One region of the Streptomyces sp. NPDC101151 genome, then DNA from elsewhere that is predicted to be linked to it. Evidence: riboswitches for the same ligand, from Rfam matches in the RefSeq annotation. Region 1 holds a riboswitch; the other holds the start of a gene.
What was found. Region 1 has a riboswitch for glycine ahead of gcvT (glycine cleavage system aminomethyltransferase GcvT). Riboswitches for the same ligand answer to the same signal wherever they lie in the genome.
Positions count from the first base shown of each region.

Region 1 (4,194 bases):
GCCGTGGCCGTGGCCGGTGGCGCCGAGCGAGCCGTACAGCTCACAGCGCAGGGACGCGACGGAACCGACCAGGTCCTCGTTGCGCAGCCTGCGGACGAACATGCGTGCCGCGCGCATCGGGCCGACCGTGTGGGAGCTGGACGGGCCGATGCCGATCGAGAACAGGTCGAAGACCGAGATGGCCACGGGAACTCCTCAATACGGGGGGTGGTGCTGGGGTGGTGCCGGGGGGCACCGCGCACGCTGCTCTTTCAGTGTGCGCGGTGCTCCGCAAAAGGTGACTTACTTGTTCAGACCCGGGTACAGCGGGTGCTTGTCGGCCAGGGCCTTCACCCGGGCCTTCAGAGCCTCGGCGTGGGCCTCCCCGAAGGGGGACGGCGCCTTGAGCGTCTCGGCGATCACGTCCGCGACCTCGGCGAAGTCCTCGGCCGTGAAGCCGCGGGTGGCCAGGGCCGGCGTGCCGATCCGCAGCCCGGACGTGACCATCGGGGGGCGCGGGTCGTTCGGCACGGCGTTGCGGTTGACCGTGATGCCGACCTCGTGGAGACGGTCCTCGGCCTGCTGCCCGTCCAGCTCGGACTCACGCAGGTCGACCAGGATCAGGTGCACGTCCGTGCCGCCGGAGAGCACGTTCACACCGGCCTCGCGGGCGTCGGCCGCCGTCAGCCGCTCGGCGAGGATCCGCGCGCCCTCGACCGTACGGCGCTGGCGCTCCTTGAAGTCCTCCGAGGCGGCGACCTTGAAGGAGACCGCCTTCGCTGCGATCACGTGCTCCAGGGGACCGCCCTGGAAGCCCGGGAAGACGGACGAGTTCAGCTTCTTCGCGAAGTCCTTCTTCGCGAGGATGATGCCGCCGCGCGGGCCGCCCAGCGTCTTGTGGGTGGTGGAGGTGACGACGTCGGCGTGCTCGACCGGGTTGGGGTGCAGACCCGCCGCGACCAGCCCGGCGAAGTGCGCCATGTCGACCCACAGGTAGGCCTCGACCTCGTCCGCGATCCGGCGGAACTCGGCGAAGTCCAGCTGACGCGGGTACGCCGACCAGCCCGCGATGATCACCTTCGGGCGGTGCTCCTTGGCGAGCCGCTCGACCTCGGCCATGTCGACCAGACCGGCGTCGTCCACGTGGTAGGCGACCACGTTGAACTGCTTGCCGGAGAAGTTCAGCCGCATCCCGTGGGTCAGGTGGCCGCCGTGCGCCAGGTCCAGGCCGAGGATGGTGTCCCCGGGCTGGGCCAGCGCGAACAGCGCCGCCTGGTTCGCGGAGGCGCCGGAGTGGGGCTGCACGTTGGCGTACTCGGCGCCGAACAGCTCCTTGATCCGGTCGATGGCGATCTGCTCGGCGACGTCGACGTGCTCGCAGCCGCCGTAGTAGCGGCGGCCCGGGTAGCCCTCGGCGTACTTGTTGGTGAGGACCGACCCCTGAGCCTCCATCACCGCGAGCGGTGCGAAGTTCTCGGAGGCGATCATCTCCAGCGTGGACTGCTGCCGGTTCAGCTCGGCGTCGACCGCGGCGGCGATCTCCGGGTCCAGCTCGTGCAGGGAGGTGTTCAGGACAGTCATGGGGCTAGGACTCCTCAGCCGGCGGTCTCGGCGGTGTACTCGTCGGCGGAGAGCAGGTCGGACGGCTCCTCCGTGACGCGCACCTTGAACAGCCAGCCGCCCTCGAAGGGGGCGGAGTTCACCAGCGACGGGTCGTTGACGACGTCCTCGTTGACCTCGGTGATCTCGCCGGTGACCGGCGAGTAGAGGTCGGAGACCGACTTGGTCGACTCCAGCTCGCCGCAGGTCTCGCCCGCGGTCACCGTGACACCGACCTCCGGGAGCTGGACGAAGACGACATCGCCGAGCGCGTTGGCCGCGTGCTCCGTGATGCCGACCGTCGAGACGCCGTCCTCGGCGCCCGACAGCCACTCGTGCTCCTTGCTGTAGCGCAGCTGCTGGGGGTTGCTCATGGCCTGAATTCTCCTGTACGCGCGGGAGTGCTGATGAATGGGGGATTACTGGAACTGCTGGCGAGCAGGTGAGGTGTGCGCAGGGTCACGTGATCGGTACGGACCGCGCCCGGGTGTCTACTTCTGGCGCTTGTAGAAGGGCAGCGCCACGACCTCGTACGGCTCGTGGCTGCCCCGGATGTCCACACCGACGCCCTCGGTGCCCGGCGCCGCGTGCGCCGCGTCGACGTACGCGATGGCGATCGGCTTGCCCAGGGTGGGGGAGGGGGCGCCCGAGGTGACCTCGCCGATGACCTCGCCGCCCGCGACGACGGCGTACCCGGCACGCGGCACCCGGCGGCCCTCGGCGATCAGGCCGACGAGGACCCGCGGCGGGTTCTCCTGGGCGCGGGAGGCGGCCTCGCTGAGCGCCTCGCGGCCCACGAAGTCGCCCTCCTTCTCGAACTTCACCACCCGGCCGAGCCCGGCGTCGAACGGCGTCAGGGACGTGGTCAGCTCGTGCCCGTACAGCGGCATGCCCGCCTCCAGGCGCAGGGTGTCCCGGCAGGACAGGCCGCAGGGCACCAGGCCGACGCCCTCGCCGGCCTTGGTCAGCGCCTGCCACAGCTCCACGGCGTGCTCCGGCTTCACGAACAGCTCGAAGCCGTCCTCGCCGGTGTAGCCGGTGCGGGCGATCAGGGCGGGGACGCCGGCGACGGTGCCGGGCAGGCCCGCGTAGTACTTCAGGCCGTCCAGGTCGGCGTCCGTGAGGGACTTCAGGATGCCGGGGGACTCGGGCCCCTGGACCGCGATCAGCGCGTAGGCGTCACGGTCGTCGCGCACCTCGGCGTCGAAGCCCTCGGCCCGCTCGGTCAGCGCGTCCAGCACCACCTGGGCGTTGGAGGCGTTGGCCACGACCATGTACTCGGTCTCGGCCAGCCGGTAGACGATCAGGTCGTCCAGGATGCCGCCGTCGGCCCGGCAGATCATGGTGTAGCGGGCGCGGCCGACGCCGACGGAGGCGATGTTGCCCACCAGGGCGAAGTTCAGGAGGGCGGCCGCCTGCGGTCCGGTCACGGTGATCTCGCCCATGTGCGAGAGGTCGAAGAGACCGGCCTTGGTCCGCACCGCGAGGTGCTCGTCGCGCTCGGAGCCGTAGCGCAGGGGCATGTCCCAGCCGGCGAAGTCGGTCATCGTCGCACCGAGCGAGCGATGCAGCGCATCGAGCGCGGTAAGACGGGGTTCGGTACTGCTCATCGGTCGGTCGTCTCCCAGGGCAGGCATGACGGGCGAGGAACGTTCCTCCCCATCTGTCATCGGAACCTGAGAGGTTCGCCGAGACCGCCACAGGGACGATCACGGTTTGCACCTTGGGTGGAGCCACTGTCACAGCGACCCGCTTTTCAGATGTGCCTCGCCCGCGCGGTAACGGGGCCTGAGAGATTCAAGGGAGGGACTTGCTCCTTCGGCGTCCCAGCGAAGACTGCTGGGAACTCTCCCGCGCGGATTCAAGCGGCCGGTATGCAGTTGGCGCGCACATCATTGCACGCCACGCCCTCACCCGTCAGGGCCGCATCTGTAACCGACCTGTGGCACTACGCGCACCCAACCACTGGACACGGCGCATTACCTTCTCTTTACATTCTTAGGGCAAGGGTTTCCCGAGCCCACAGGGGAGGACGATCACGGTGAACAGGACGACGGCCTACGCCACCACCGGCATCGCGATGCCGAAGCAGCCCTCCGTCCCGGCCCGCGAGCGCTGCGCCGAGCGCCCGGCCCCGGTCGTCCGGGACCTGCGCGACCGCGCCGGCCGCAGCCCGCGCGCCCTGCTCTTCGACCCCCAGGACCTGGTGGTGATCACCGGCCTGCCCGGCAGCGGCAAGTCCACCCTGATGCACCGCGCGGTCCCCGGCCACCGCATCGACTCCCAGGACGCGCGCGACCGCTGGGACGCCCGCACGCCCCGCTTCCTCCCCTACGCGCTCTACCGCCCCCTGGTCCGCCTCGCCCACTTCGCCGGACTGCGCCGCGCCCTGCGCACCGGCGAGGGAGTCGTCGTGCACGACTGCGGCACCCAGGCCTGGGTGCGCGGCTGGCTGGCCCGCGAGGCCCGTCGCCGCGGCGGCACCCTGCACCTGGTCCTCCTCGACGTCACTCCCGGCATCGCCCGGGCGGGCCAGCGTGAACGCGGCCGCGGCGTGTCCCGGTACGCCTTCGGCCGCCACCGCCGTACGACCGCCCGGCTGCTGCGCGAGGTGGA
Region 1 is NZ_JBIWPP010000029.1:52,383-56,576, reverse strand. Features, by position in the region: gene ACIRU3_RS35970 (L-serine ammonia-lyase) at 1-186, opposite strand, end outside; gene glyA (serine hydroxymethyltransferase) at 283-1,560, opposite strand; gene gcvH (glycine cleavage system protein GcvH) at 1,575-1,952, opposite strand; gene gcvT (glycine cleavage system aminomethyltransferase GcvT) at 2,070-3,188, opposite strand; glycine riboswitch at 3,345-3,442, opposite strand; gene ACIRU3_RS35950 (AAA family ATPase) at 3,620-4,194, shown strand, end outside.

Region 2 (4,194 bases), on a different contig from region 1:
TGCGCGGCCGCCGGCATCACCTACCGGCAGCTCGACTACTGGGCCCGCACCGGGCTGGTCGAGCCGAGCGTCCGGCCCGCGTACGGGTCGGGAACGCAGCGGCTGTACAGCTTCCGGGACGTCGTCGTCCTGAAGATCGTCAAGCGGTTCCTGGACACCGGGGTCTCGCTGCAGAACATCCGTACGGCCGTCCTGCACCTGAGGGAACGCGGTTTCCGCGATCTGGAGCGCATGACCCTCATGAGCGACGGTGCCACGGTCTACGAGTGCAGCTCGCCCGACGAGGTCCACGCCCTGCTCCAGGGCGGTCAGGGCATCTTCGGGATCGCCGTCGGCGTGGTCTGGCGGGACGTGGAAAGCGCCCTCTCCCAGCTGCACGGCGAGCGCATCGACACCGGGGAGACCCTGGTCGGGCACAACCCCGCGGACGAGCTGGCGAGGCGGCGCAACCGCGCGGTCTGACGGTGCCCCTCGGGGGGCCGCATTGTCAGTGGTGTGGTGCAGCATCGGAGATGTGAGAAACGCGCCCACGATCCTGCATCTCGACATGGATGCCTTCTTCGCCTCGGTGGAGCAGGCATCCAAGCCGAGCCTGCGCGGGAAGGCCGTCGTGGTGGGCGGACTCGGACCACGTGGGGTGGTGGCCACCGCGTCGTACGAGGCACGGGTCTTCGGGGTCCACTCCGCGATGCCGATGGCGCAGGCGCGCCGGTTGGCGCCCAACGCCGCGTATCTGGTGCCCCGCTTCGCTCTCTACCGGTCGGTCAGCGACCACGTGATGGTGCTGTTGCGGGAGCTGTCACCGCTCGTGGAGCCGCTGAGCCTGGACGAGGCGTTCGTGGATCTGGAGGCCGGGGGAACGGCCTGGGACGAGGAGTCGGCGCGGCTGACGGGGGCGAAGCTGCGTGCGGACATCCGGGCGGTCACGGGAGTCACGGGGTCGGTGGGGCTGGCCGCCTCCAAGATGCTCGCCAAGATCGCCTCGGAGCAGGCCAAGCCCGACGGACTCGTGCTCATCGATCCCGGGACCGAGCGGGCACTGCTGGGCCCCATGCCGGTGCGGACCCTGCCCGGGGTCGGTCCGGCGACCGGTGACCATCTGCGGCGCGCCGGGATCACCACCGTCGAAGAGCTGGCCGAGGCGGGTGAGGACGAACTCGTACGACTGCTCGGCAAGGCGCACGGGCACGCGCTGTACGCCATGGCGCTGGCGCGCGACGACCGGCCCGTGGTGGCCGAGCGGGAGACCAAGTCGGTGTCGGTGGAGGACACCTATGACGTGGACATCCATGACCGGCTGCGGGTCGGCCTGGAGGTGCAGCGGCTCGCGGACCGGTGTGTGCGGCGGCTGCGCGGGGCCGGGCTGTCGGGGCGGACCATCGTGCTGAAGGTGCGGCGGTACGACTTCTCGACGCTGACCCGCTCCGAGACGCTCAGGGGGCCCACCGACGATCCGGCGGTGATCCGTGAGGCGGCCGCGCGGCTGCTGGAGTCGGTGGACACCACGGGCGGGGTGCGGCTGCTCGGCGTGGGTGTCTCGGGGCTCGCCGACTACACCCAGGAGGACCTGTTCGCGCAGGCGGCGGGCGAGCGGGCCGCGGAGACGCCGGAGGAGTCCGCGCCGGAGGCGGTTCAGGAGCATCCGGAGCCCGTCGAACGGCACTGGCGTGCGGGGCACGACGTACGGCATGCCGAGCACGGGTACGGCTGGGTGCAGGGCAGCGGCCTGGGCCGGGTCACCGTGCGCTTCGAGACACCGGACTCGCCGCCGGGACGGGTCCGCACCTTCCGGGTCGACGACCCCGGCCTGGAGCCGGTGGATCCGCTGCCGCTGGTCCCCGGCGCGCCGGGCCCGCCGCCCCGGGCCGAGGGTCCGGGGGAAGCGTCCGAAGGAGGGACGGACGCCTCACCGGCCGGAGCGGTTCACGTCTCCTCCGTGCCCGCCAGCTTCCCGAAGTCGCGGTCCGGGAGCGGGGAGGGTGAGGTCACGTCGAGTCCGTAGTGGTGGTAGAGCTGGAGTTCCTGCTCGGGGGAGAGGTGGCGGCCCACCCCGAAGTCCGGGGCGTCCTTGATGAGCGCGCGTTCGAAGGGAACCCGGAGGGCGCCCTCGATCAGTTCGCTGGGCTCCAGCGGGACGAAGGCGTCCCGGGAGAACAGACCGGTCCGTATGGCCGCCCACTCCGGCACACCCGTCGCGTCGTCGAGATACACCTCGTCGATGGTGCCGATCTTGGTGCCATTGCGGTCGAACGCCTTGCGGCCGATCAGGTTGCGCGGATCGATATCGGTCTGCACGGTCCCTCTCCCTCCACTTGGTCGCAACTCATCCGTAAGCACTACAAAAGAGCACATTCAAGGAGGCGGCCACTCGAGGACTCGGGCGTTGACCTCGCTGGTAGGCTGACAGCGGCTGCTGACCCCGTGCGGGAGAGTCCTCCGATCACCTCGGAGGCGCCGAAGGAGCAAATCCTCCCCGGAATCTCTCAGGCTCACGTACCGCACGGACGAGGTCACTCTGGAAAGCAGGGCGAGTGCCGACGGCACCCGCCCTCACCGACGGTGAAAGCCGGGACCCGCGGGCGCCCGGTGAAGCTCTCAGGTTGAGATGACAGAGGGGGAGGCCGTCGGGGTATCCGCGCCGTGGTGCCCCTCGAAGGTCGCGTCAGACCAGGAGGCCTCCGCAATGACCGCCCATCGCATTCCGCTCTCCGAGCTCGAAGCGGGCATCCCCTTCGAGCAGCGCCACATCGGGCCCGACGAGGAGGCGCGGGACAAGATGCTCGCGCACGTCGGCTACGGCTCCCTCGACGAGCTGACCGCCGCCGCGGTCCCGGATGTGATCAAGAATGCCGACGCCCTGGACCTGCCGGGCGCCCGCACCGAGGCCGAGGTGCTCGCCGAGCTGCGCTCGCTCGCCGACCGCAACCAGGTCCTCGGCTCCATGATCGGCCTCGGCTACCACGGCACCTTCACCCCGCCGGTCATCCTGCGCAACGTCATGGAGAACCCGGCCTGGTACACGGCCTACACGCCGTACCAGCCGGAGATCTCGCAGGGCCGCCTGGAGGCCCTGCTGAACTTCCAGACGATGGTCGCCGAGCTGACCGGCCTGCCCACCTCCGGCGCCTCCCTGCTCGACGAGGGCACGGCCGCCGCCGAGGCGATGGCGCTGTCCCGGCGCATGGGCAAGAACAAGAAGGGCCTGTTCCTGATCGACGCGGACGCGCTGCCGCAGACCATCGCCGTCATCGAGACCCGCGCCGAGCCGACCGGTGTGGAGGTCGTCGTCGCCGACCTCAGCGACGGCATCCCGGCCGACATCGCCGCGCGCGAGATCAACGGCGTGCTGGTCCAGTACCCCGGCGCCTCCGGCGTCGTACGCGACATCAAGCCGGTCATCGACCAGGCGCACGAGCTGGGCGCGCTCGTCACCGTCGCCGCCGACCTGCTGGCCCTCACCCTGCTGGTCTCGCCCGGTGAGCTGGGCGCGGACATCGCCGTCGGCACCACCCAGCGCTTCGGCGTGCCGATGGGCTTCGGCGGTCCGCACGCCGGCTACATGGCGGTGCACGAGAAGTTCGCGCGCAGCCTGCCCGGCCGTCTCGTCGGCGTCTCCGTCGACGCCGACGGAAACAAGGCCTACCGCCTCGCGCTGCAGACCCGTGAGCAGCACATCCGCCGCGAGAAGGCCACCAGCAACATCTGCACCGCGCAGGTGCTGCTCGCCGTGATGGCGGGCATGTACGCCGTCTACCACGGCCCCGAGGGCCTCAGGGTCATTGCCCGCCGTACCCACCGCTACGCCACGGTCCTCGCCGAGGGCCTGAAGGCCGGCGGTGTGGAGATCGTGCACGGCTCCTACTTCGACACCCTCACCGCGCGCGTGCCCGGCAAGGCCGCCGAGGTCGTCGCCGCCGCCCGTGAGAAGGGGGTCAACCTGCGTCCGGTCGACGCCGACCTCGTCTCCCTCGCCTGTGACGAGACCACCAACCGGGCCCAGCTGGCCGCCGTGTGGTCCGCGTTCGGTGTCGAGGGCGACATCGAGGCGCTGGACGCCGCGACCGGGGAGGCCCTGCCCGAGGCGCTGCTGCGCACCGACGACTACCTGACCCACCCGGTCTTCCACGAGCACCGCTCCGAGACCGCGATGCTGCGCTACCTGCGCAAGCTGGCCGACCGCGACTACGCGCTCGA
Region 2 is NZ_JBIWPP010000017.1:8,478-12,671, forward strand. Features, by position in the region: gene ACIRU3_RS27425 (MerR family transcriptional regulator) at 1-462, shown strand, start outside; gene ACIRU3_RS27430 (DNA polymerase IV) at 515-2,002, shown strand; gene ACIRU3_RS27435 (PRC-barrel domain-containing protein) at 1,924-2,295, opposite strand; glycine riboswitch at 2,415-2,509, shown strand; gene gcvP (aminomethyl-transferring glycine dehydrogenase) at 2,684-4,194, shown strand, end outside.
Region 2: linked by a shared signal. The riboswitch ahead of gcvP (aminomethyl-transferring glycine dehydrogenase) and the one ahead of gcvT (glycine cleavage system aminomethyltransferase GcvT) in region 1 are both predicted to bind glycine.